Regions from separate parts of the Arthrobacter sp. CJ23 genome, predicted to be linked through region 2. Evidence: predicted binding sites of a transcription regulator. Region 2 holds the regulator's gene; the other holds the start of a gene.
The links. Region 2 encodes Rex, which represses fermentation and respiration genes when NADH is low (regulators of the CRP and FNR family bind a similar motif). Its sites were predicted from a motif close to CTTGTGAANNNNTTCACAAG; they were not measured.

Region 1: the regulator Rex is predicted to act here: its motif matches at 4,658-4,677, upstream of NVV90_RS03035 (queuosine precursor transporter).

What each region holds. Positions count from the first base shown of each region.
Region 1 is NZ_CP102950.1:667,851-679,187, forward strand. Features, by position in the region: gene NVV90_RS03010 (response regulator transcription factor) at 1-613, opposite strand, end outside; gene NVV90_RS03015 (MFS transporter) at 960-2,372, shown strand; gene NVV90_RS03020 (hypothetical protein) at 2,540-3,016, opposite strand; gene NVV90_RS03025 (TIGR01777 family oxidoreductase) at 3,013-3,909, opposite strand; gene NVV90_RS03030 (TetR/AcrR family transcriptional regulator) at 3,936-4,592, opposite strand; gene NVV90_RS03035 (queuosine precursor transporter) at 4,836-5,546, shown strand; gene tgt (tRNA guanosine(34) transglycosylase Tgt) at 5,551-6,888, opposite strand; gene NVV90_RS03045 (SRPBCC domain-containing protein) at 6,940-7,665, opposite strand; gene NVV90_RS03050 (DUF6707 family protein) at 7,740-8,825, opposite strand; gene NVV90_RS03055 (NUDIX hydrolase family protein) at 8,900-9,439, opposite strand; gene NVV90_RS03060 (RraA family protein) at 9,483-10,115, opposite strand; gene NVV90_RS03065 (RidA family protein) at 10,112-10,519, opposite strand; gene NVV90_RS03070 (MFS transporter) at 10,516-11,337, opposite strand, start outside.
Region 2 is NZ_CP102950.1:3,679,126-3,690,462, reverse strand. Features, by position in the region: gene NVV90_RS16615 (helix-turn-helix transcriptional regulator) at 69-623, shown strand; gene gdhA (NADP-specific glutamate dehydrogenase) at 874-2,214, shown strand; gene NVV90_RS16605 (alpha-hydroxy-acid oxidizing protein) at 2,299-3,603, opposite strand; gene NVV90_RS16600 (FadR/GntR family transcriptional regulator) at 3,682-4,383, shown strand; gene NVV90_RS16595 (LacI family DNA-binding transcriptional regulator) at 4,373-5,386, opposite strand; gene NVV90_RS16590 (3-deoxy-7-phosphoheptulonate synthase) at 5,773-6,921, shown strand; gene NVV90_RS16585 (helix-turn-helix domain-containing protein) at 7,081-7,293, shown strand; gene NVV90_RS16580 (30S ribosomal protein bS22) at 7,467-7,565, shown strand; gene NVV90_RS16575 (HAD family phosphatase) at 7,687-8,505, opposite strand; gene NVV90_RS16570 (glutaredoxin family protein) at 8,602-8,856, shown strand; gene NVV90_RS16565 (redox-sensing transcriptional repressor Rex) at 8,942-9,637, shown strand; gene NVV90_RS16560 (hypothetical protein) at 9,679-10,440, opposite strand; gene NVV90_RS16555 (hypothetical protein) at 10,653-11,144, opposite strand.

The sequences.
Region 1 (11,337 bases), 1.6 Mb from region 2:
CGGGCAGCTGGAGCTTGGACCGCAGCCCGGTCAGGTGCACGTCCAGGGATCTTGAACTCGCGAGGAAAGCGTCTCCCCACAGGGCGTCCAGGATCTGTTCCCGGGTAACCACTGAACCGGCATTCCGGGCAAGCAAGGCGAGCAAATCGAACTCCGTGGCTGTCAACGGCAGCACCCGGGAACCGACGGTCGCCACCCGGCGGTCGAGGTCGACGTCGAGCTCTCCCAGGACGATGTTCTGGGGTTTGCCGACTCCGGGACGGCCGGCGCGCCTGGTCACGGCCTCGATCCGGGCCAGCAGTTCAACGAGCTTGACCGGTTTGACGAGGTAGTCATCGGCGCCCGAGCGCAGGCCCAGGACCACACTGCGTTCGTCGTCGCGGGCGGTCAGGATCAGGATGGGAACCTGGGTGACCTGGCGCAGCTTCCGCAGGACCTCCAGGCCATCGAGATCGGGAAGGCCCAGATCGAGCAGGATGACTTCGGCTTTCCGGTGGGCCAGGAGCGCATCTTCGCCGCGCGACACGCGCGTTGCCTTGTGCCCCGCGGAAGCCACGGCCGCGCCAAGGGCCGACGCCATGGCGTCGTCGTCCTCGACGATGAGCACTTGCATTGCCTGGTCCCTTTTCCGCTGGATGGGCACCCGTGGCCCGTCTTGGAGATTACCCCTTTCGCCGTGCTTTTGCTTTCTGCCGGGTGCCGCAGTGGGCGCGGCGGGCGGTGCAGGGAAGGACTGATCGGCGTGAATCCGGATTCCTAAGGAAGTGTTAGGAATCCGCTTTTCATGGTGGTTGTGCCCTGAATCACGCCTAGCTTGGAATACGTCCTCTTCTTCAGGAGGACCTTTCATTGTCGAGAAGAGCCATGCGCAAGGACGCCATGAGCAACAGCTTCATGGACAGAACAAACTCATGCAAGACACGGCTGCCGGTGCAGGCGCCGTCCAGGAAGGTTCATAGATGAGCACCCAGCAAGCTGCGCCCCAAAGCGAGGCGGCCCAGACCCGCAAAGCCGTGGGCAACATCCTCAAGGGCTCCGCGGGCAACCTCGTGGAGTGGTTTGACGTCTACATTTACACCGCGTTTTCGGCGTATTTCGCGTCCCATTTTTTCAGTTCCGCGGACCCCCTGCAGAGCAACCTGGAAGCCATGGCTGTGTTCGCCGTGACGTTCCTGATGCGCCCCATCGGCAGCTGGTTCTTCGGCCGCTACGCGGACCGGAACGGCCGGAGGGCGGCACTGACCCTCAGCGTGACCATGATGTCCGCCGGCTCCTTCGCCATTGCCTTGCTCCCCACCAAGGACGTCATCGGGACCTGGGCGCTGATCCTGCTGGTGCTGATCCGGCTGCTCCAGGGCTTCTCGGTGGGCGGCGAATACGGCACCAGTGCCACCTACATGTCCGAGGCGGCCACAGCCAAGCGCCGCGGCTTCTTCTCCAGCTTCCAGTACGTCACGCTGATCGGCGGACAGATGCTGGCACTGCTGACCCTGGTGATCCTCGAAAACCTGCTGGGCAAGGAAGCCCTGGGTGAATGGGGCTGGCGTATTCCGTTCGCCATCGGCGGCGTGGCAGCCCTTGTGGTCCTGTGGCTCCGGCGCTCCATGGAGGAGACCATCTCCGCAGAGCAGACCGCGGCTGCCCACGTCCGCGTGGCGGGCGAAGCCCAGCCGGGCACCCTGAAGCTCCTCTTCACCAAGCACTGGAAGGCGCTGCTGATCTGCATCGGCGTCACCCTGGGCGGCACCATGGCCTTCTACACGTACACCAACTTCACGCTGTCCTTCATGCAGAACACCAGCGGAATCCCCAAGGAGCAGACCTCGGTCATCAGCTTCTGGGCGCTGTTCATCTTCATGCTGCTGCAGCCTGTCTACGGGATGATCTCGGACCGCGTGGGCCGCAAGCCGCTCCTGCTCTGGTTCGGCATCACCGGAGTGCTGTGCACCTGGCCGCTGCTGTCCACCCTTGCCGGCACCAAGGACCCGTTCATGGCCTTCCTGCTCATGATGGGCGGGCTGCTGATTGTGGGCGGGTACACCTCTATCAACGCCTTGGTGAAGGCCGAATTGTTCCCCGCCTCCATCCGCGCCCTCGGCGTCGGACTGGGCTACGCCATCGCCAACTCGCTCTTCGGCGGCACCACGCCGCTGGTGGGTGCCGCGCTCCAGAAGGCCGGGCAGGTGGAGGTCCTGTTCACGTACATCACGGTGGGCATCGCCATCTCGCTGCTGGTCTACATCTTCGCCCTGAAGAACAAGAAGTCCACGCACCTGGACGCCGAGCAGGGCAACGCCTTCGGCCCCGCCAACGTCCGCGGCAGCGACGTCCGGGACAGCGACGACGACAAGAAGGACCTCGTCAGCGCCTAACGCTTCCAGGCGATGTACGACGGCGGGTGCCCGGCTCACGCGAGCCGGGCACCCGCCGTCGTCGTCCCCGACGCTCTCTCACTTTTGGAGCGTTTTGGCGCAGCGCTCTCTCACCACGTGCAGGAGCGTTGCCGGATTTTGGGCCAAAAGTGAGAGAGTGTTGGCGGTCAGGAGGCCAAAGGTGGGAGAGGGTCGTTGATGCGTACGAGCCTCCAGACGGCGAGGCGGGCAATTCCGGCGGCAAGGGCTACCGACAACGAAAAAGCGATTCCGTAGGGAGTCGTGAATCCGCCGAAGGGTACGCACATGAACGCCGCGGCCAGGAAGAACGCGGCAACGTGGATCCACTGGTTCCGAACTCGGCGCAGCGCGGCCCCCAACGCCATCGCCGCCGCGATGGCGACGATCCAGACTGGCAAAGCGGAATAGACCAGTAAGATCAGGAACCACTGCCCTGCCATGCCGGTGGTGGCGGACAGTGCGATGACGAAAACGACATGTGCCACGGCTGCTCCGAGCAGGAGCGCGCGTGCGCTCAGGACGACCCGGTCCTTGGGTCCATAGCGCCATTCCTTCTTCCCTGCGGGCTTGGGGAGGTCTTCCCATCCTGCTTCTTCGTCATCCGGCACCACGTTGCTGCTCATTCTTCCCCCTTGCTGATGTTGTTGAGTGCCCCCTCCAGTGCCGGGTGCTTGAAGGCGAAGCCGGCATCGAGGAGCTTGCGGGGCTCCACCCAGCGGCTCTTCAGGACGAGTTCCGTTTCGGTCCGGATGAGGACGGCGCCGACTTCGAGGAGCCACCGCGGCAACGGCAATCCGAGCGGGACGCCCTGGCTGCGGCGGACGAGGTCCATCAGCTCGCGGTTGTCCACGGCGAAGGGCGCCGCGGCGTTCACAGGCCCGGTAATGTCCGCACGGGCGTGCAGGAACAGGACCGTGCGGAACAGGTCTTCCACGTGGATCCAGCTGAACTTCTGCGTGCCCGGGCCCATCGGCCCGCCGAGGCCGAGCCGCGCCAGGTTCCGGAACGGCCGCATGACGCCGCCTCCCGGTCCCAGCACGATGGCGATCCGAAGCGGGATCTTGCGGGTTTCCGGCGTATGCGCGGCCCTGAGCGTCTCCTCCCAGGAGCGCGCGACGCCCACCGAGAAGCCGGTGCCGATCTCGCCGTCGAGCTCTGACTGGGGCCGGTCCTCGGCGTGCCGGTAGATGGTGCCGGTACTGGCGTTGATCCACGTCCGCGGGGGAGCGGCGCAGCGGGCGATCGCGCGGCCCAGGGCGGCCGTGCTTTCCACCCTGGAACTCAGGATTTCGGCCCGGTTCCGGGCGTTGTAGCGGCAGCCGACGGACCGTCCGGCGAGGTTCACCAGCAGTTCGGCGCCGTCCAGCGCCCGGGTGATGCCGCCGTCGTCGTCCCACACAGCGTCGTTGCCGGCCGCCCGCCCGACGCTCCTCACCACCCAGCCTTCTGCCGCAAAGCGGTGTTGAAAATACCTGCCGATGAACCCGGACGCCCCGGCGAGCACCACGGTTGCCATGCGTCCCCCTTCCCGCGGCTCCACCGTCAGCCCCTGACGCTCCGGACCAGGGCCAGGATGTCGTCGAACACCCTGCCGACGCCCGGCATCTTCGCCAGCGACAGGCCGCGGGCGATGAGCGGCACCACGCCGTCGATCAGGCTGCGCGTGCGGCGCTGGCTCTCGGATTTGTCGTAGACCCAGAACAGCGCGATACCCATGTACGCCAGCCACAGCAGTTCCGGGAGTTCGCCGCGGAGCTTCTTGGGGGCGGCGGGCACCGAGCCCTCGACGGCGTCGCGGAAGATCGCGAGCGATGCCTCCCGGGCGGCGGTGGAGTCCTCGCCGAAGGGGTTGACTGGCGACGTGGGGCGGATGGCCGTGGCGATGAAGTCGGCGCCGAACTGGTGGTACGCCGCCATGACGTCGAAGCCCGAGTGCAGCACGGCCTTGAGGCGTGCGGAGAGGTCCTTGGCGCCGGCCAGGGACTCAGACGCCGCGGCTGCGTGTTCTGCCTGGACCTGCAGGTACAGCTCCTGTACGAGCTCGTCCTTGGACGCAAAGTAGTAGTAGGCGTTGCCCACGGAGACGCCGGCTTCCTGGGCGATGGCGCGCATGGTGGTCTTCTCGAAGCCGATCTCGCGGAACATCTTGAGCGCGACGTCGGCCACGAGCCGGCGGGTCTGTTCACTCTTGGCAGCCATGGGTTCCCTTGTTTCGATTGCTTGCTTCGATTTTTTGAACGTGTTCAAGAACGAGTATGACACGCTTTCTGAACATGTTCAAAATATTTGGGGGCGGGGCATTTCCCCGTGAACGGGAGCAGGGGATGGGACAATGGTGGTGGTTCCGGGCGCACTCCGGCCGGACCGCAAACCAGTGCTAATACAGCGGGGCGACGCGACAAATTCCGGACGCCTGCGCGAACCACTAAGGACGGAATTCCCATGCCCTCGCCCACCGGCTCCAGTACCCTGAGCAAGCCCGCTCCCCGCTTTGCCTCGATCGGTTCGCCGTACTTCGGGATCATGCTGGCCGTGATGGCCGTGGTGCTGATCCTCTCCAACATCGGCGCCTCAAAGGGTGTTGTGCTGGGGCCCATCATCACCGACGGCGGATTCTTCCTCTTCCCGCTGGCCTACATCCTGGGCGACGTCCTGAGCGAGGTGTACGGCTTCAAGGTGGCACGCAAGGCCATCATCACCTCGTTCGCGCTCTCGGTGTTCGCCTCGCTCTGCTACTGGATCATCATCATGCTGCCCGGCTTCAACGACGAGTACGGCACCACCAAGCAGGCCGCCATTGAGGGGGCACTGGGACCGGTTCCGCTGATCGTCCTGGCCTCGCTGCTGGCGTTCCTGGCCGGGCAGACCATCAACTCGTGGATCCTTGTGAAGATGAAGGCCCGCACCGGCGAGAAGACACTCTGGGCACGCCTGATGAGCTCATCCGTGGTGGGCGAATTCGTGGACACCCTGATCTTCTGCAGCATCGCGGCCTCGGTCATTGGCATCACAGACTTCGGCATGTTCGCCAACTACGTCCTGGTGGGCTTCGTCTACAAGACCGCCGTCGAGTTCCTGTTCGTTCCGGTCACCGTGCTGGTGGTGGGTTGGATCAAGAAGCGCGAACCGAGCTACGGGGCCGTCACGCCGTAGGGGCCTAGGAGTAGTACCGACCCAGGGTCTCGGCCTTGAACTCGAAGAAGTCGCCGGACTCGATGGCCAGGCGGGCGTCGTCCACCATCTTCACCACGAAGCGCTCGTTGTGGATGGAGATGAGCGTAGCCGAGACCATTTCATGAGCCTTGTACAGGTGGTGGATGTACGCCCGCGAATAGTTGGTGCAGGCGTAGCAGTCGCAGCCGTCCTGCAGGGGGCCGAAGTCCGCCTTGTAGCGGGCACCGGACAGGTTAAACCTGCCAAAAGGCGTGTAGAACGCGGAGTTCCGGGCCACCCGGGTGGGGGAGACACAGTCGAAGGTGTCGGCGCCGTTTTCGATCGCCGTGAAGATGTCGTCCGGCTCCGAGATGCCCAGCAGGTGCCGTGGCTTGTCCTCGGGCAGCTCCTCGTTGCACCAGCGCACGATGGTGCCCAGGTTCTCCTTCTCCAGCGCCCCGCCGATGCCGAATCCGTCGAACGGCATGGCACCGAGGTCGCTGCACGCCTTGCGCCGCAGGTCCTCGTACTGGGCGCCCTGGATCACGCCAAAGAGCGCCTGATAAGGCTTTCCCACCCGCGATTCAGTCAAGAGCGCGTGCTCCGCGATGCACCGCTCGGCCCACCGCCGCGTGCGTTCCAGCGATTCCTCCTGGTACGCGCGGGAGTTCTGCAGGGTGGTCAGCTCGTCGAAGGCGAACATGATGTCCGCGCCGATCTGGTGCTGCACCTGCATGGAGATCTCGGGCGAGAAGCGGTGCCGGTCCCCGTTCAGATGGCTCTTGAACCAGACGCCGTCCTCGTCCACATGCGCCAGCCGCTCCTTGCCCGGCGCCACGGCGTCGTCCGGCCCGGAGGCGTCCACCGACTTCATGTCGATGACCTTCTTGAACCCCGAGCCCAGGCTCATCACCTGGAATCCGCCGGAATCGGTGAAGGTGGGCCCGCTCCAGTTCATGAAGGCACCCAGCCCGCCGGCGGCGTCGAGGATTTCCGGCCCGGGCTGCAGGTACAGGTGGTAGGCGTTGGCCAAGACTGCCTGCGCCCCCAGCTCGGCGACGGATTCGGGCAGCACGGCCTTGACGGTGGCCTTGGTCCCGACGGCGATGAACGCGGGCGTCTGGACGGTTCCGTGCGGCGTGGTGATGGTGCCGGTGCGGCCCAGGAAAGCGCCGCCGTTGGCGTCTGTCTGTTGGCCCGACGGCGCGCACGTCTCGTTGAGCCGGGCCCCCACCCGGAAGGAAAACTCCGACTGCCGCCCGGCAAGGCCGGCCAGCTCGGCGCGCGAGGCATCTACGGCAGGAAAGCCCGCAGGGCGGGCGTCGGGCTGGGCTTGGGGCATGGCGGAATCGGCTGGCACGGTTCCAGTGTGCCAGCTATGGGGTGCGGATCCTCAGTGCGCCGCCACCGATGTGGGGTAGTTCTCAGCCCGCCAGCCGTCCCACTGCTGGCGGATGGCATCCAGGCTGTGCGCCCCCAAATCGTACGTTGAAGCGATCACCATGGCGCCGCCGTCGGGCCTTTTTTCCGGGATGGGAAGCTGCTCCGCCACGATCAACAGCCCGTCGCCGTGCTCGGCGTAGCTGTGGACCGTGAGCCCTACCTGGTGGTTGCTTCGGAACCAGACCCGGCCCGAGATCTCCTCGCCGGTGGCAAGCTTAAGCGCGTATTCCTCGCCGGGCGCGGGAACGTCCGCCAGTCCCAGCTTCCGGATGGCAGACTCCCCGGTGCCCGGAAGCGAGAGGAAGTGTGTGCGCCGGTGGCCGTGCGGGTGCCGTTCCAGCGCGAAACGCAGCTGGTGCAGGAACGTCAGCCAGCCCTGGGTGATGTCCTCGTCCCAGGCGGCCCACTCGGAATTGTGGTCCAGCGCGGCCCTGGTCACCTTGACTTCGGTTCCGCCGGTGACGGGGCTCAGATCGAACACGTCACCGTCGTTCACCGTCAGGCTGGTATGCCCGGGCCCCTCAACCACGTTGGTGTTGAAGTAGATCTCGTTGATTTCGTCGTGGAGGTCCTCGGCTTCCCAGCCATGCCATTGGGCCACCAGCGACGGTTCGCGCAGCATCGTCCAAACTTGCTGCGCGTCGGCATTCACCACAACGCTCAGATTGTTCGTCATGTGCCCGAATCTACCGCCGTTCAGCCCGACGCAACAGGCCTTGAATTTAGCCGTTGCAAGGCATAGGGAGGCCGCTACGCCCGGACGGCCTCAAGCTCGTTGGCGATGCGCCGCTGGAGCTCCTCCACGCCAATGGTCTCCGAACCGCCGTGTGCCCGCAGGAACAGCAAGGATTCCAGGCGCAGGTAGCGCCATTCACGCTCGGCGTCGTGGTTGGAGTTGTCGATGGAACGGAAGATCTCTTTGTCGTAGAGATTGGGTTCGTTCAGCTTGCGCTGGCTGACCTTGGCGTTGATGCGGGCCTTGAACGGATCCGTTTCCTGGGACTCCGGGGCGCGGAGCAGCTTCTCGTACACCGCGGCCCGCTCGTCCAGGCCGGCCTCCCGGCAGATGAAGCTGGAGAGCGCCAGCGCCCGCTCGATGGACGTCCAGCGATCGTTGTTGCCGTCGAAGGGCAGCACATTGAGCAGGTCCGCGATTGCCAGGGCATGGTCCGGATCGCGCAGGATGATGCAGAGATCGTGGGCGAGATCGCTCAGATCCCGCAGGCAGCTACCGGACTTCGTGTTGATGCCCTTGACCAGGCGTTCACTGAGGACCTGCACGCCGTTGTTGCCCAGGTGCTCGGCCGCGGCAGCCGCCACCACGGATTCGGGGGTGCCGGCCGGCTCCGGGATCAGCGCCAGCTCGGCGGCGCTGGGCGCAAGGAACGCGGGCAGCCCCGCGGGCAGGGGAGGAACGACGACGGCGGCAACGGCTTCCGCTTCCCCGCCGGCTTCCGCCGGGGAACCGCCGTCCGGGGACCCGCCGTCGGGGGTCTCGGCGTCGGAGGAGCCCTCCGCGGACCCCTCAGCGGACCCCGCAGGGGAGCCGTCGGCAGGATCTGCAGGAGCGCTGCCCGGAAACGGAACCAAAGGCGGGAGGGCGTCGGTGGCGGGGGCGCTGCCCACCGGGACACTGGACCCCACAGCAATCCGCAGCAGGCCGCCGTCGGCCGTTGTGACCATCAGCAGCGCGGGCACGCCGAAGTCGTCATGGATGGTCTCGATGCGGCTGACCTCCTCGGCCTGGCCGTCACCGGGCGGGAACACATGGTCGCCGATCTGCAGGTCCCCAGCCTGCTTTTCGCGGTACTGCTGGGCGGCTGGGCTGTGAGTCATCGGAAGTCCTTTGGTTCTCTTGCGGTCCGCCCCTCAGTCTACAAAGCCGGACGCCCTAAATGCTGGAGGCCCGGCTACATGCCGACGCCGGCATACGCCAGCGCCTGCCGCACGAGGTTGCCCCGGCCGCCGTCGAACTCCTGCTGGACATCCTCGCTGAGGACCTCCGAGGGGGTCATCCACGTCAGCTCCAGGGCGTCCTGCCGGGGCTCGCATTCGCCGGTCACCGGGATGACGTACACCAGCGACACCGCGTGCTGGCGGTCGTCCGTGAAGCCGGTCTGCGAGGGTGCCGGGAAGTATTCGGCCACGGTGAACGGCACCGGGCTGACGGGAAGCAGCGGGAACGCGAGGGGGCCGAGGTCCTTTTCCATGTGCCGCAGCAGTGCGGCGCGGATGGTCTCGCGGTAGAGCACGCGGCCGGAGACCAGGTAGCGCACCATGTTGCCGTCGGCGTCGCCCTGGAGCAGCGTGCCCACCTCGTTGACGAATCCCAGCGGATCCAGTCGGACGGGGACCGCCTCCACGTAGACCATGGGGAGGCGGCCGCGGGCTTCGAAGAGGTCTTCGTCGGAAAGCCAGCCGGGGTACGGGTCGGGGGTTCGAACACTCATGGTTAAGTTCTACCCCATCCCTTGCCGAACCACGCCCGTGACGTCAGATTGCGAGGATCGAAACGAGGGGCTCGCCGGCCGTGATCCGTGCCAGCAGGGCCGGTTCGGCGGCGTCCGAGGCCAGCGCCTTCTCCAGAACCTGTTCCGCAGCCTCGGGGGAGAGCACCACCAGGCCGTTGGCGTCGCCCAGCACCAGGTCGCCCGGGTTGACGGTCACGCCGCCGCACTGGACGGGGACGTTGACCGCGGAACCGTTGCCGTGCACGCGCTTGGTGGTGAGGCAGGAGGTGCCGCGGGCAAACACGGGCAGGCCGGTCTGACGCAGTTCCAGCACGTCCGTGGCCACGCCGTCCACTACGACGGCGGCCGCGCCCTGCGCCGTCGCTGCGGCTGCCGTGACGGCCCCCACCGGGGCATGCCGGTGGTCCCCGGACATGTCCACCACCAGCACGTCGCCGGGGCGGAGGGCCAGCAGTGCGTGGTTCATGGCGATGGCGTCGTTGTCCGCGATCCGGACCGTCACGGCCGGGCCGGCCACCTTCACGCCGCCGGGGACATCCCCCAGCAGCGACTGGATGGCCGGGTCAACAAAGCCGTCCTCCAGGAAGTGCCCCAGGGTGGGGTAGCTGACGTCCGCCATGCGGGGGAGCAGCGCGGGAAGCAGGGCAGCAGTCACTCTGCGTCCTCCGCCGCGCCGGCCAGCACGGCCACGCATTCGATCTCGAGCGAGACGCCCCACAGGCTCACGCACACGGAGGTGCGGGCTGGTTTGGCCGCACCGAAGTACTCCACGTAGACGCGGTTGTACTCCTCGAGCTGGTCCTCGCTGGTCAGGTAGGTGTTGACCTTGACCACGTGCTGCAGGCTGGACCCGGCCGCTTCCAGCACGGTGCGCAGGTTCTCGATGGTTTGGCGCACCTGGCCTTCGAACGTGTCCGGCTGGTCGTCCAGGCCGGTGATCGCAGGGATCTGTCCCGAAGTGAACACGAAACCGTTGGCAATGACCGCCGGGGAGAAGGGCCCGACGGCGGGCGCCTGGCCGGGGATACCGGCCAGGCGCTCAATGGCGGTTGCCGTCACCGGGCGGTGCTTCCGGCTGCCGCTTCGGCAGCTTCGGCCGCTGCCGCCGGGGCGACGTCGACGGCGTCGATGTTGCCGTATCGGGTCTCGGTCAGGAGGAACAGTGCTACGAGCGAGAGTCCTGCCGCGGCCATGATGTACCAGGCGATCGAGGAGCTCTGGTGGGTCATGCCCAGCAGCCACGTGGTGACGAACGGGGTGGCGGCGCTGCCCAGCAGGCCGGAGAGCATGTAGGCCACGGACAGGCCCGAGTAGCGGACTTTGGAGCCGAACAGCTCGGCCAGGAAGGTCGCGATGGGGCCGTAGTTGGCGCAGAATGCCGTCATCATGGCGAGGTAGGCGACGAAGAGCAGTGCCACGGACTTGGTGTCCATGAGCCAGAACATCGGGAAGGCCAGGAGCGCCTCGGCGGCAATGCCGGCGAAGATGATGGGCTTGCGGCCGAACTTGTCCGAGAGCCTGCCGAAGAACGGGATGAGGAACAGTCCCAGGATGCAGGAGACCAGCACCACCCAGAGCATGAGGCTCTCGGAGTGGCCCAGTTCCTTCTTGCCGTAGGAGACGCCGGAGGCCACCAGCAGGGTGAAAGTGCTGCCCGTGGAGAGGGTGGCGATGCCGCCCAGGACAACCTGCTTCCAGTACTTGGCCATGAGTGCGGCGAAGGGCATTTTTGCCTTGGCGCCGGCGGTCTTGACGGCCTGGAAGGACGGGGTTTCCTCGATGTTCAGGCGGATGTAGATGCCCACCGTGACCAGGAGAACGGAGGCCAGGAACGGGATGCGCCAGCCCCAGGAGTACAGGGCCTCTGTGCTGACGGT
Region 2 (11,337 bases):
CCTCACCCCAACCTCACCCCGGCGAAATAGTGATGCCAATCGGCGTATATGTCGCTAGGGTGGGAGACATGGTGACTGACGACGTATTTGCCGTCATTGCTGAGGCAACCAGGCGCGACATCCTGGTTTCCCTCCGCTCTGGGGACAAGGCTGTAGGTGAACTGGTGGAGGAGCTCGCTGCGAGCCAGCCCACCATTTCGAAGCATTTGAAGGTTCTGCGGGAGGCAGATCTCGTCAGCATGCGTGCCCAGGGCCAGAAGCGCTACTACGCGCTGAACCCCAAGCCCTTGGCGGGCATCGCCAGCTGGCTGGAGACGTTCGACGTCGGCGCTGCCCCCACCGCCGTCGTTCCCTCCGCCGTCGTTCCCGTCACCGGAACCACGCACGGCCGCCCCGCCGGCGAGGCAGCGAAGGAAAAGCCGGCCGCTGCCGTCACCACGGCCGTCACCGCCGTCGAGCCCCAGGTCCCGGCGCTCCCCGAAACGGCCGCCGAGCCCGGAGCGGACGATACTGTTCCGCAGCAGATCGGACGCACGGTGGGACGCGCCGCAACCAAGGCCGCCGACCTTCTGGCGAACCTGCCGAGCCTGCCCAACCTGCCGAAGTTCGGCCGGAAGAAGTAATCTCCGCCGCGCCCGGGAAAGCGCACAACGTACACCGAAAACACAGCAATCCAACGTGACGCTCCTCACACCGTTAGGTCGGTGTTCATCGCTGGTTTCCGCGTGATTGCGCCAATTTGCCGCGCCTCCACGTCCTGATGCGGCGCCGGTCACAATGGGCAGAAATGGATGTCCTACCTCCGGTGGTGCGACCATGGGCGAGATTTATACGTCTCGCCGCGGGTCGGCGACCTGAGTGATTGGAACATGCATGGATTCGAGGCTTGAGGCTGTCCGGGACACCGTATTGGCACGCAACCCCGGCGAACTGGAATTCCACCAGGCCGTAACCGAGGTCTTCGAAAGCCTCGGCCCGGTGCACGACCGTCACCCTGAGTTCCTCGAGGGCGCCGTCCTCGAACGGCTGTGCGAGCCGGAGCGCCAGATCATCTTCCGCGTCCCGTGGACCGACGACTCCGGCCGCGTGCACGTCAACCGCGGCTTCCGCGTTGAGTTCAACTCCGCACTGGGTCCCTACAAGGGCGGCCTGCGCTTCCATCCCTCCGTGTACCTGGGCATTGTGAAGTTCCTCGGCTTCGAGCAGATCTTCAAGAACGCACTCACCGGCATGCCCATCGGCGGCGGCAAGGGCGGCTCGGACTTCGACCCCCGCGGCCGCTCCGACGCTGAAATCATGCGCTTCTGCCAGTCCTTCATGACCGAGCTGTACCGCCACATCGGCGAATACACCGACGTCCCCGCCGGCGACATCGGCGTGGGCGGCCGCGAAATCGGCTACCTGTTCGGCCAGTACAAACGCATCACCAACCGCTACGAGTCCGGCGTCCTTACCGGCAAGGGCATGTCCTGGGGCGGCTCCCTGGTCCGCCCGGAAGCCACCGGCTTCGGCACGGTCATCTTCGCCGAGGAAATGCTCAAGACCCGCGGCCAGTCCTTCGACGGCCAGCGCGTGGTGGTTTCCGGCTCCGGCAACGTGGCCATCTACGCCATCGCCAAGGCCCAGGCCCTCGGCGCCACCGTGGTGGCCTGTTCCGACTCCGCCGGGTACATCGTGGACGAAGCCGGCATCGACGTCTCCCTGCTGCGCCAGATCAAGGAAGTCGAGCGCGCCCGCCTCACCGAATACGCGGCACGCCGCGGTTCCTCCGTCTCCTACGTTGCCGGCGGTTCCGTCTGGGACGTCAACGGCACCGTTGCGCTGCCCTGCGCCACGCAGAATGAGCTCGACGGCGACGCCGCAGCAAAGCTTGTCAGCAACGGCCTGGTCGCCATCGCCGAGGGCGCCAACATGCCTTCCACCCGCGAGGCCGTCTCGGTCTTCCAGGAAGCCGGCATCCTGTTCGGCCCGGGCAAGGCGGCCAACGCCGGCGGCGTGGCAACCTCCGCCCTGGAAATGCAGCAGAACGCCAGCCGCGACTCCTGGAGCTTCGAGCACACGGAAGCACGCCTCACCGAAATCATGATGGGCATCCACGACCGTTGCGCCGCGACCGCCGAGGAATACGGCGACCCGGGCAACTACGTGCTGGGCGCCAACATCGGCGGCTTCGTCAAGGTGGCCGACGCCATGCTGGCCCAGGGCCTGATCTAGTCCTTTCCCACCCCAACTGACTCGCATTAGTGGTTGTTTTGAGTCCTCATAGCAACCACTAATGCGAGTCAGTTGTGTTTGGTGCTACTTCTGCAGCAGCCGGACGTGCTCCGGGGTGAGTTCCGCGACCTTGCTGACGCCGAGGAGCGCCATGGTGCGGGCCATGTCCTTCTCCAGGATCTGGATGGTCCGGTCCACGCCCGCCCGGCCGCCGGCCATGAGCCCGTAGAGGTAGGCGCGGCCGATCAGCGTGAAGTCCGCGCCCAGGGCCAGCGCGGCCACGATGTCGGCGCCGCTCATGATGCCGGTGTCCAGGATGATGTCCGCCTTGCCCTTGAGCGCGGCGGAGACCTCCGGCAGCAGGTGGAACGGGATCGGTGCGCGGTCCAGCTGGCGGCCGCCGTGGTTGGAGAGGACGATGCCGTCCGCGCCGTGGTCCACCACCTTGCGGGCGTCGTCCACGGTCTGGATGCCCTTGACCACCAGCTTGCCCTTCCACGTTTCGCGCAGCCAGTCGAGGTCATCGAACGTCAGGGTGGGGTCGAACATGGAATTGATGAGGTCGGCCACCGTGCCGGTGTAGCGAGAGAGCGAGGCGAACGTCAGCGGCTCGTGGGTGAGGAAGTTGAACCACCAGGCCGGGCGGTACGAGGCGTCCAGGACCGTCTTGATGGTCAGCGCCGGGGGAATGGTCATGCCGTTGCGGACATCGCGCAGGCGGGCCCCGGCGACGGCGGTGTCCACCGTGACCATGAGGGTATCGTTCCCGGCCGCGGCGGCCCGTTCGATGAGTTCCAGCGAACGTTCGCGGTCCGTCCACAGGTATAGCTGGAACCAGTTGCGCCCGTTCGGGGCGGCGGCGGCCACGTCCTCGATGGAGGCGGTGCCCATGGTGGACAGGGTGTAGGGAATGCCGGCGGCCTCCGCGGCCTGCGAGCCGGCGTATTCGCCCTCGGACTGCATCATGCGGGTGAAGCCCGTGGGTGCGATGCCGAAGGGCAGCCGGGATTCCTTGCCCAGGATGTCCGTGCGGAGGTCGATGCTGGACACGTCGCGCAGGATGCCCGGCCGGAACTCGATGTCCTGGAAGGCCTCGCGGGCCCGGCGCAGGGTGATCTCCGCTTCCGCGGCGCCGTCGGTGTAGTCGAAGGGGGCCTGCGGGGTACGGCGCTTGGCGATGTCCCGCAGCTCCCAGATGGTGCTGGCGCGGCGCAGGCGGGCGGCCTGGCTGAAGTCCGGCTTCTTGAACTGCATCAACGGAGCCAGGTCGGCGATCTTCGGCACGCGCCGCTTGAGGGCCGGCGGGCGCCCGACGGCGGTGCCGCCGCGTGCGGAGGCGTCACCGCTGGCGCCGTTCAGCGGAGTGGTGGGCTGGATGGTCTGCGTCATTGCTGTCTCCGGACTCGATTGTGTGGTTGGACCACACTCTAGATCATGTGGTCCAACCACATCAAGTAAACTTCGATTATGCGTACCCACGAACTCGTCCTGCACTGGATCGAGAAGCAACTCTCCGATGGCCAGCTGCTTCTCGGCGGCCGGCTCCCGGCCGAGCGGGCCCTGGCCGAGCAGCTGCAGGTGTCCCGCACCTCGGTCCGGGAGGCCATCCGGATCCTCGAGGCCATGGGAGTGGTCCGCGCAGGAGTCGGCTCGGGCAAGGACGCGGGGACCGTGGTCATCGCGGAGCCCGCCTCGGCACTCGGCTCGGCGCTCCGTCTCCATGTCGCCACCCAGCACCTGCCCGTCGCCGACATCGTGGAGACGCGGGCCCTGCTGGAATCGTGGGCGGTGGCGCGTGCCACCGCGGACGCCCCCGCCCTGGCGGAGGCCGCCAGGCTGCTGGACGAGATGGACGCGCACTCCGCCGTCGAGGACTTCCTCGGACTGGACGTCCGCTTCCACCTGGCGCTGGCGGAGGCGGCCGGAAATGCCGTGGTGAGCACCATGATGGGCTCGCTCCGGGAAGCGATTGAAGGCTACGCCGCTGCGCTCACGGCCAATCTGCCCGACTGGGATGCCACCGCCGCGCGCCTGCGGTCCGAGCACCGCGCCATCCTGCAGGCCGTGAACGACGGCGACGGCGCACGCGCGGCCGGGCTGGTGGCCGCGCACATCCACGGCTTCTACCGCGAAGCGGGGATGGGGCAGGCCGCCAAGGCTACGCCCTGACCGGTCCTGTGCTGCCCCGGATTTCCATCTGCGGCGCGAAGTAGTCGGTGGGGGACTCGGCGTCGTTGTTCATGATCTGGTCCCGCATGCGCCGCCAGGCGAGGTCGCCCAGGCTGGCAATAGGGACCGCCGCCGTGGTGAGGGGAGGCATGGTGTACCGCGCGAACGGCATGTCATCGAAGCCGGTGAGGGACATGTCCTCGGGGACGCGCACGCCGCGCGCACTGAGCCCGTTGAGGAGCCCCATGGCGGCGAGGTCGTTGAAGACCAGGATGCCCGTGGCGCCGCTGGCCTGCACGGCGTCCGTTGCCTCAAAGCCGGCGTCGAAGGTGTTCCCGCCAGGCAGGATCTGCAGTTCCACCTCGGGGAAGTCGGCAGTGAACTGCCTCAGGCCCGCGAGCCGCTGCACATTCGAGGCACTGGCCTTGGGGCCGGTCAGGTAGAGCAGCCGGCGGTGGCCGAGGCCCACCAGATGGGCGCCGAGTTCCTGGATGCCCTGGCCGTAGTCCACCACCAGGCTGGGGGTGGGAACCGAGGTGGTGGTGCGGTTGATGAGGACCAGCGGATACAGGGACGGGGCCAGCTCCTCCAGCTCTGCGTCGCTCATGCGCGGGGCGCAGAGCACCACGCCGTCGCAGCGGCGCCTGGCCTCACCGGCCAGGATGGCTTCCTCGCTGGAGACCTCGGAGGAATCGGCGATCAGCACGCGGTAGCCGTCCCGTGCGGCCGCGACACTGAGGCCGCGGAGGATGGCCTGGAAGGTGGGGTTGGAGAGATCCGGGACCACGATGCCGATCGTGTCCGATTTTCCCAGCGCCAGGCTGCGGCCCATGGGGTTCGGCTTGTATTTCAGCTCGGTGGCGGCGGCCCGCACCCGGGCCGCGATGACGGGATCAACGGTGGTGTTCCCGTTCATGACCCGCGACACCGTGGCATGGGAAACTCCGGCCTTGAGGGCGACGTCGGCGATGCCGATGCGCCGGGTTTCGCGTCTGCCCGCCATGGAGTCCTTCCTCTGCCAAACACTTGCTGCCACAGAAAGCCTAGCGGGTACGGGGAAGCGTTTTCTCATCATGACTCGGGGGCCGGCGTGCATGACGGCGGTTTGGCGCGCGGGCCGTTGCTCCTGGAGCCGGGGCGGGTGCCCCAGAAACGCCAGGGCGCCACATCGTGGACGGAATTTGGCCGGCCCGGGACGCCCGGGCTATGGTGTGTCCATGACTAACCGTTGGTATGCGTATTTTTCGTTGGCTCTGGAGGGGCCCGCGTCGCACTGACACGCATCCAACACACCTTCAGAGCCAACAGGGCAGAGATCATTCTCTGCCCTTCGCCATATCCGGCGGGTTCTGAACTGGGACCCGCTCCACATCCGGAACAGGACCCATCATGACCAGCATCGCCGCAGAAACCACCGAAACCGAAGGCAGCGCCCTGAGCGGCGGCGCCAGCCAGCCGTCGACGTCGAACCTGCGCGTCGGCCGCTTCGAGCCCCTTCCCGCCCCGCAGGAAGTGATCGCCGAGCTGCCGCTGAACGAGAAGACCGCAGCCGTCGTCGAACGTGGCCGCGACGAAGTCCGCGCCATCATGGACGGCGTGGATGACCGCCTCCTGGTGATCGTGGGACCGTGCTCCATCCACGATCCCAAGGCGGGGCTCGAATACGCCCGCCGCCTGGTCAGCCAGGCCGAAAAGCACAAGGAAGACCTGCTGGTGGTCATGCGGGCGTACTTCGAAAAACCGCGCACCACCGTCGGCTGGAAGGGCCTCATCAACGATCCCCACCTGGACGGCAGCCACGACATCGCCGCCGGCCTGCGCGCCGCCCGCGGCTTCCTGCACCAGGTGACTGCCCTGGGCCTGCCCACCGCCACCGAATTCCTCGAGCCGATCAGCCCCCAGTACATGGCCGACCTCGTCTCCTGGGGCGCCATCGGTGCCCGCACCACCGAAAGCCAGATCCATCGCCAGCTCGCGTCCGGGCTGTCCATGCCGATCGGCTTCAAGAACGGGACCGACGGCGACCTACAGGTCGCGATCGACGCCTGCGGTGCCGCTGCAGCGCAGCAGGCCTTCCTCGGGATCGACGGCGATGGCCGTGCGGCCCTGGTGGCCACCGCCGGAAACCCGGACACCCACGTCATCCTGCGCGGCGGACGCAAGGGACCCAACTACTCTGCCGACGACGTCGCAGCGGCCTCCGGGCGCCTCTCGGCCAAGGGCCTGAACCCGCGCCTGATCGTGGACGCCAGCCATGCCAACAGCGGCAAGAGCCACCACCGACAGGCCGAGGTGGCCCTCGAAATCGGTGCGCAGCTTGAGGCCGGGGAGTCCTCCCCGATCGCAGGCGTCATGCTCGAAAGCTTCCTCGTGGGCGGCGCCCAGAACTTGGACGTCTCGGAACAGCTCTCCGGTTCCGCCGAGCTCGTCTACGGCCAGAGCGTCACCGATGCCTGCATGGAATGGGACGTCACGGTGTCCGTGCTGGACCAGCTCGCCGCCTCTGCCCGGAAGCGCCGGCTGGCTACGGCCGCCTAGGCCCCTCCCGGGAACGCGGATTTGGCCCAGACACTTTCACAGCGGCACCATCAGCACCTAGAGTATCTAGCAGATGGTTAGATTGATGGCTCAGCATCGACGGACCCAGGCAATTTCGTGGCGTCACTGTCGCGAGCTGAGAGCAAAGGAATAAGAGAAATGTCTTCAGGGGCTAACTTCTCGAACGCACGCTTCATGACCGTGGCAGAAGTAGCCGAGGTCCTGCGTGTTTCCAAAATGACCGTGTACCGCTTGGTCCATTCCGGGGAAATGCCTGCCGTCAGGTTTGGCCGGTCCTTCCGCGTTCCCGAAGAAGCTGTGGCGCAGTATCTCAAGAGTGCCATCGTGGACGGACAATCCGAGTCGGCCTGAGGCCTGCTGTGGTCCGTTGAGCGGACGGCGGTCATTGGGTGCCCCGGATAGGCGGTACCCTGTTAAGGAACGTTTTACGTCATTGTAAGAATCTGTCAGTTGACGAGTCTGTTGCTCAGCTCAAGGCCTCACCCAGCGGACAGGATCTTCATCTAGTTTGGTAAGGAACTTTCGTGGGTTCAGTTATTAAGAAGCGCCGCAAGCGTATGGCCAAGAAGAAGCACCGCAAGCTGCTTCGCAAGACCCGTCACCAGCGCCGCAATAAGAAGTAGAGATACTTCACAAAGCGTGAATGCCCGTCACCTTCCGAGGTGGCGGGCATTTTTGCGTCCTGGGTGGGGCCGACGGCGGCGTTTCGCCGTCGGGCAGTCAGCCGCGACGCCGGGTGTGGATTTAGACGCGCGGCCCGCGGAACTTGGAGAAGCCCCGCCACAGGCCGTACACGGCACCGCCAACGGTCGCGGCCTTCAGCCCGAGGGTGGCGGCACGGCGGCCGGAGCGGAAGTCGTACACGGGCCAGTTGTTCTCCCGGGCATGGCGGCGCAGGGACGCGTCCGGGTTGATGACCACCGGGTGGCCCACCAGGGTCAGCAGCGGGATGTCGTTGTGCGAGTCGCTGTACGCCCAGCAGCGGTCAAGGTCCAGGCCCTCTTCCTCGGCTACGCGCTTGACCGCCACGGCCTTGGCGGGGCCGTGGAGGATATCGCCCACCAGTTGGCCGGTGTACTTGCCGTCGTGGATTTCGCCGACCGTGCCGAGCGCGCCCGTCAGGCCGAGCCGGGTGGCGATGACGCTGGCCACTTCAATGGGCGTCGCCGTCACCAGCCACACCCTCCTGCCGACCCGCAGGTGCTGTTCGGCCAGGGCCTTGGTGCCCGGCCAGATCCGCGACTCGATCATTTCGTCGTAGACCTCTTCGCCGAGTTCCTTGACATCGGCCACGGAGATGCCGGCCGCGAGCGTCAGGGCGGAATCCCGCACCGAGTGCACATCGTCCATGTTCTCGCCGCGCAGCACGAACTTGAACTGCTTCCACGCGAATCCGGCGGCCTGCGACAACGTGAACGCCTTGCGTTCGTACATCTTGCGCGCCACGTGGAAGAGGCTGGCGCCCTTCATCAAGGTGTTGTCGACGTCGAAGAATGCGGCTTCGCCGTAGTGCTGCGGTGCGTTGGGCGCCTTGGCCGCAGCGGCGTTCTTCTCGTCGGGCATGCCTTGAGTCTAATCAATCGCCGGAGCCTTGCGGTGCTGGCCGGGCCCCGCCACCCCGCGTCGACGGCGCGCCCCGCCTCCCGCTACCGTTGAGGCATGCCGAATCCCGACGTCGTACTTCTTACCAAATCTGACTGCCACCTGTGCGCCGCGGCGCGCGACGCCGTCGAACGCGTGACCTCAGGGCTGGGGCTGGGCTGGACCGAGCAGTCCATCGACGCCGACCCCGCCCTGCAGGAGCGCTACGCGGAAGAAGTCCCCGTGGTGCTGGTGGACGGGGTCCAGCGGGACTTCTGGAAGATCGACGAGGCCCGGCTGGCGCGGGTCCTGCAGAAGGCGCTGGCCGGCTGAGCCGGCTGCACGTTCTGTCATCGCTTTGTTGCGTCCGGCAACGGAGTCATAGAGTGGAACAACCAAGAGACGCAATGGAGAGACCGTGACTGCGCTGGAACCGTCGCCCAAGGCGACAACAGGGGATCAAGAATCTGCCGCCAAGCAGATTCCGCCCGCGGCCGTGGCCCGGATGACGCTCTACCTGCGCGCGTTGAACTCCCTGCTGGCCGAAGGCGTGGAACGGGTGTCGTCAGAGGCTCTGGCCGAGGCCTCCGGTGTCAGTTCCTCCACGCTCCGCAAGGATCTCTCGTACGTGGGCTCCTACGGCACGCGCGGGGTGGGCTACGAGGTCCAGAACCTGAGCCGCCACATCGCCGCGGCCCTCGGCCTGACACACGACTGGAAGGTCGCGATTGTCGGTGCCGGCAACCTCGGCAAGGCCCTCGCCCGGTACGGCGGTTTCGAATCCCGCGGCTTCGACGTCGTGGCGATCTTCGACGCGGATCCCATGGTGATCGGCAACGAGGTCGGCTGGCTGCGCGTCAGCGACAGCGCTGAACTTGAACGCGTGCTGGAGCGGACAGGCGCCAATATGGTGGTGCTGGCCCTGCCGGCCACTGTGGCGCAGGACGTCTGCGACCGCGTAATTGCGGCGGGCATCCGCAGCATCCTCAGCTTCGCCCCGGTCCTGCTGCAGGTGCCCCCGCACGTCAACCTGCGCAAGGTGGACATGGCCACCGAACTGCAGATCCTCGCCTACCACGCACAACGGGCGCAGACACCGGGCCGGGCAGTCTAGCCCCGGCCGGGTCCGCGCCCGTTCGCTTGCTGGTCCCTGGCCTAGCGGCCGTACGGGTTCCCCGGCTGGTTGTAGGGGTTCGCGAAGGGCTGGGCCTTGCGGAAGTACGGTGCCGAAGCCGGCAAGTACAGCAGCACGATCGCAGCGATGCCCAGCAGGATGCTGATGGTGCCCACGCCGGGCTGGCTCAGCCCCAGCAGCGAAATTGCGGCGAAGACCGTGCCGAGGATGCGTGCCCAGTTCTTGCCCTTGCGGACACCGAAGGCAACCAGGGCGTAGAGCCCGGCAAAGATCACCGAGAAGACAATGAAGACGGTGACCGCGATGCTGATGAGGCTGTCAGCGTCCAGGCCGGAGGCATTGCTGCCCTGGGCGGCCAGCGCCTCGTCGATCATGCTCCTGCCCTCCGGTGAATTCAGGGTGGCGGACGCGAAGGGGATACCGACCAAGGTCAGCAGCCCGGCAGCAAGGATCAGCCAGAAGGAGATGTTGACCAGCTGCGGCACTCCGGCGGGCGCCGGCTGCTGGCTCGGCCACACGTTTTGCTGCGCGTAAGGGGAGGGCTGCTGGCCGTAGGGCGAAGGCTGCTGCCCGTACGGGGACGGCTGCTGTCCGTATTGGGGAGCCTGCTGGCCGTACTGCGGTGCGGCGGGCTGGCCCGGCTGCGGGGCGTTCTGCCCGTACTGGGGCGCGGGCTGGCCGAACTGCGGCGCGCGCTCGCCATACTGCGGCTCTTCGGGGGTTCCGTTACCGGGGCTGGTTCCGTTACCCGGGTTGGACGGCGGATAAGGAGGGTTGCTCATGGCGTTCCTTTGCTTGGTCGACTGCGATAGCGGCTGCCGGGTGCAGCAAAACGACCCTGCCCCCAGCCTGGCTTAATTCCACCGTACCCCTGCAGCAAGGCGCCAGGGAGGATCACACGCAGGAAATGTGGTGGCAGGGAGCCTGGCGACATTGGCACTGAAGGCCACGGCAGCTTGCCGTGGCCTTCAGAGGTGAGAGCGGTGGGACGGGACTACACGAAGTGCTTCTGCGATTCCGGGAGCCACATCAGGACGGCTGCTGCGACTGCTGCGGCCGATCCGATGAAGTTGATGTTGAGGGTGATGAGCTGGAACAGCAGCGAAATGGCCGCCAGTCCGCCCAGGATCGACAGCACCAGGCGAGCCCAGCGGGCGCCTTCCTTCAGCCGGATCGCAATGAATACATAGAACGCCGCGAAGACCAGGCTGAACACAAGGCCCGCTATGCCGGCTCCGATCAGCAGTTCGCCGAACATGCTCCGGATAGTGAAGATGTTGATGATGCTTGCAATGACTCCAAGGGCCGCAGCTGCGACCCACAGCCAGTAGGAAATGGTCAGCTGCTGCGGCACACCGGTGGTGTCCCTGAGCCGCTGGGCGATGTTGTTGAAATCCAGTCCAAAGGCGTTGCGGGCCGGGGCGGCATAGCCTAGGCCTGCCGGCGGTGCATTGTTGGGGCCCGCAGGGACTCCGTAGCCCGGCATGGGCTGGCCCGGCTGAGCAGGAGGCTGGTACCCCTGAGGCGGCTGATAACCCTGCGGAGGCTGGTAACCCGCAGGAGGGACATTGCCGGGCTGTGGTGGCTGTGCGCCTGGCTGCTGAGGCTGAGGAACTTCGTTTGGGCTACTCATGGCACTCACTTTAGACCCGGGGTTGAAGGATGCCTAGGAAATTTTC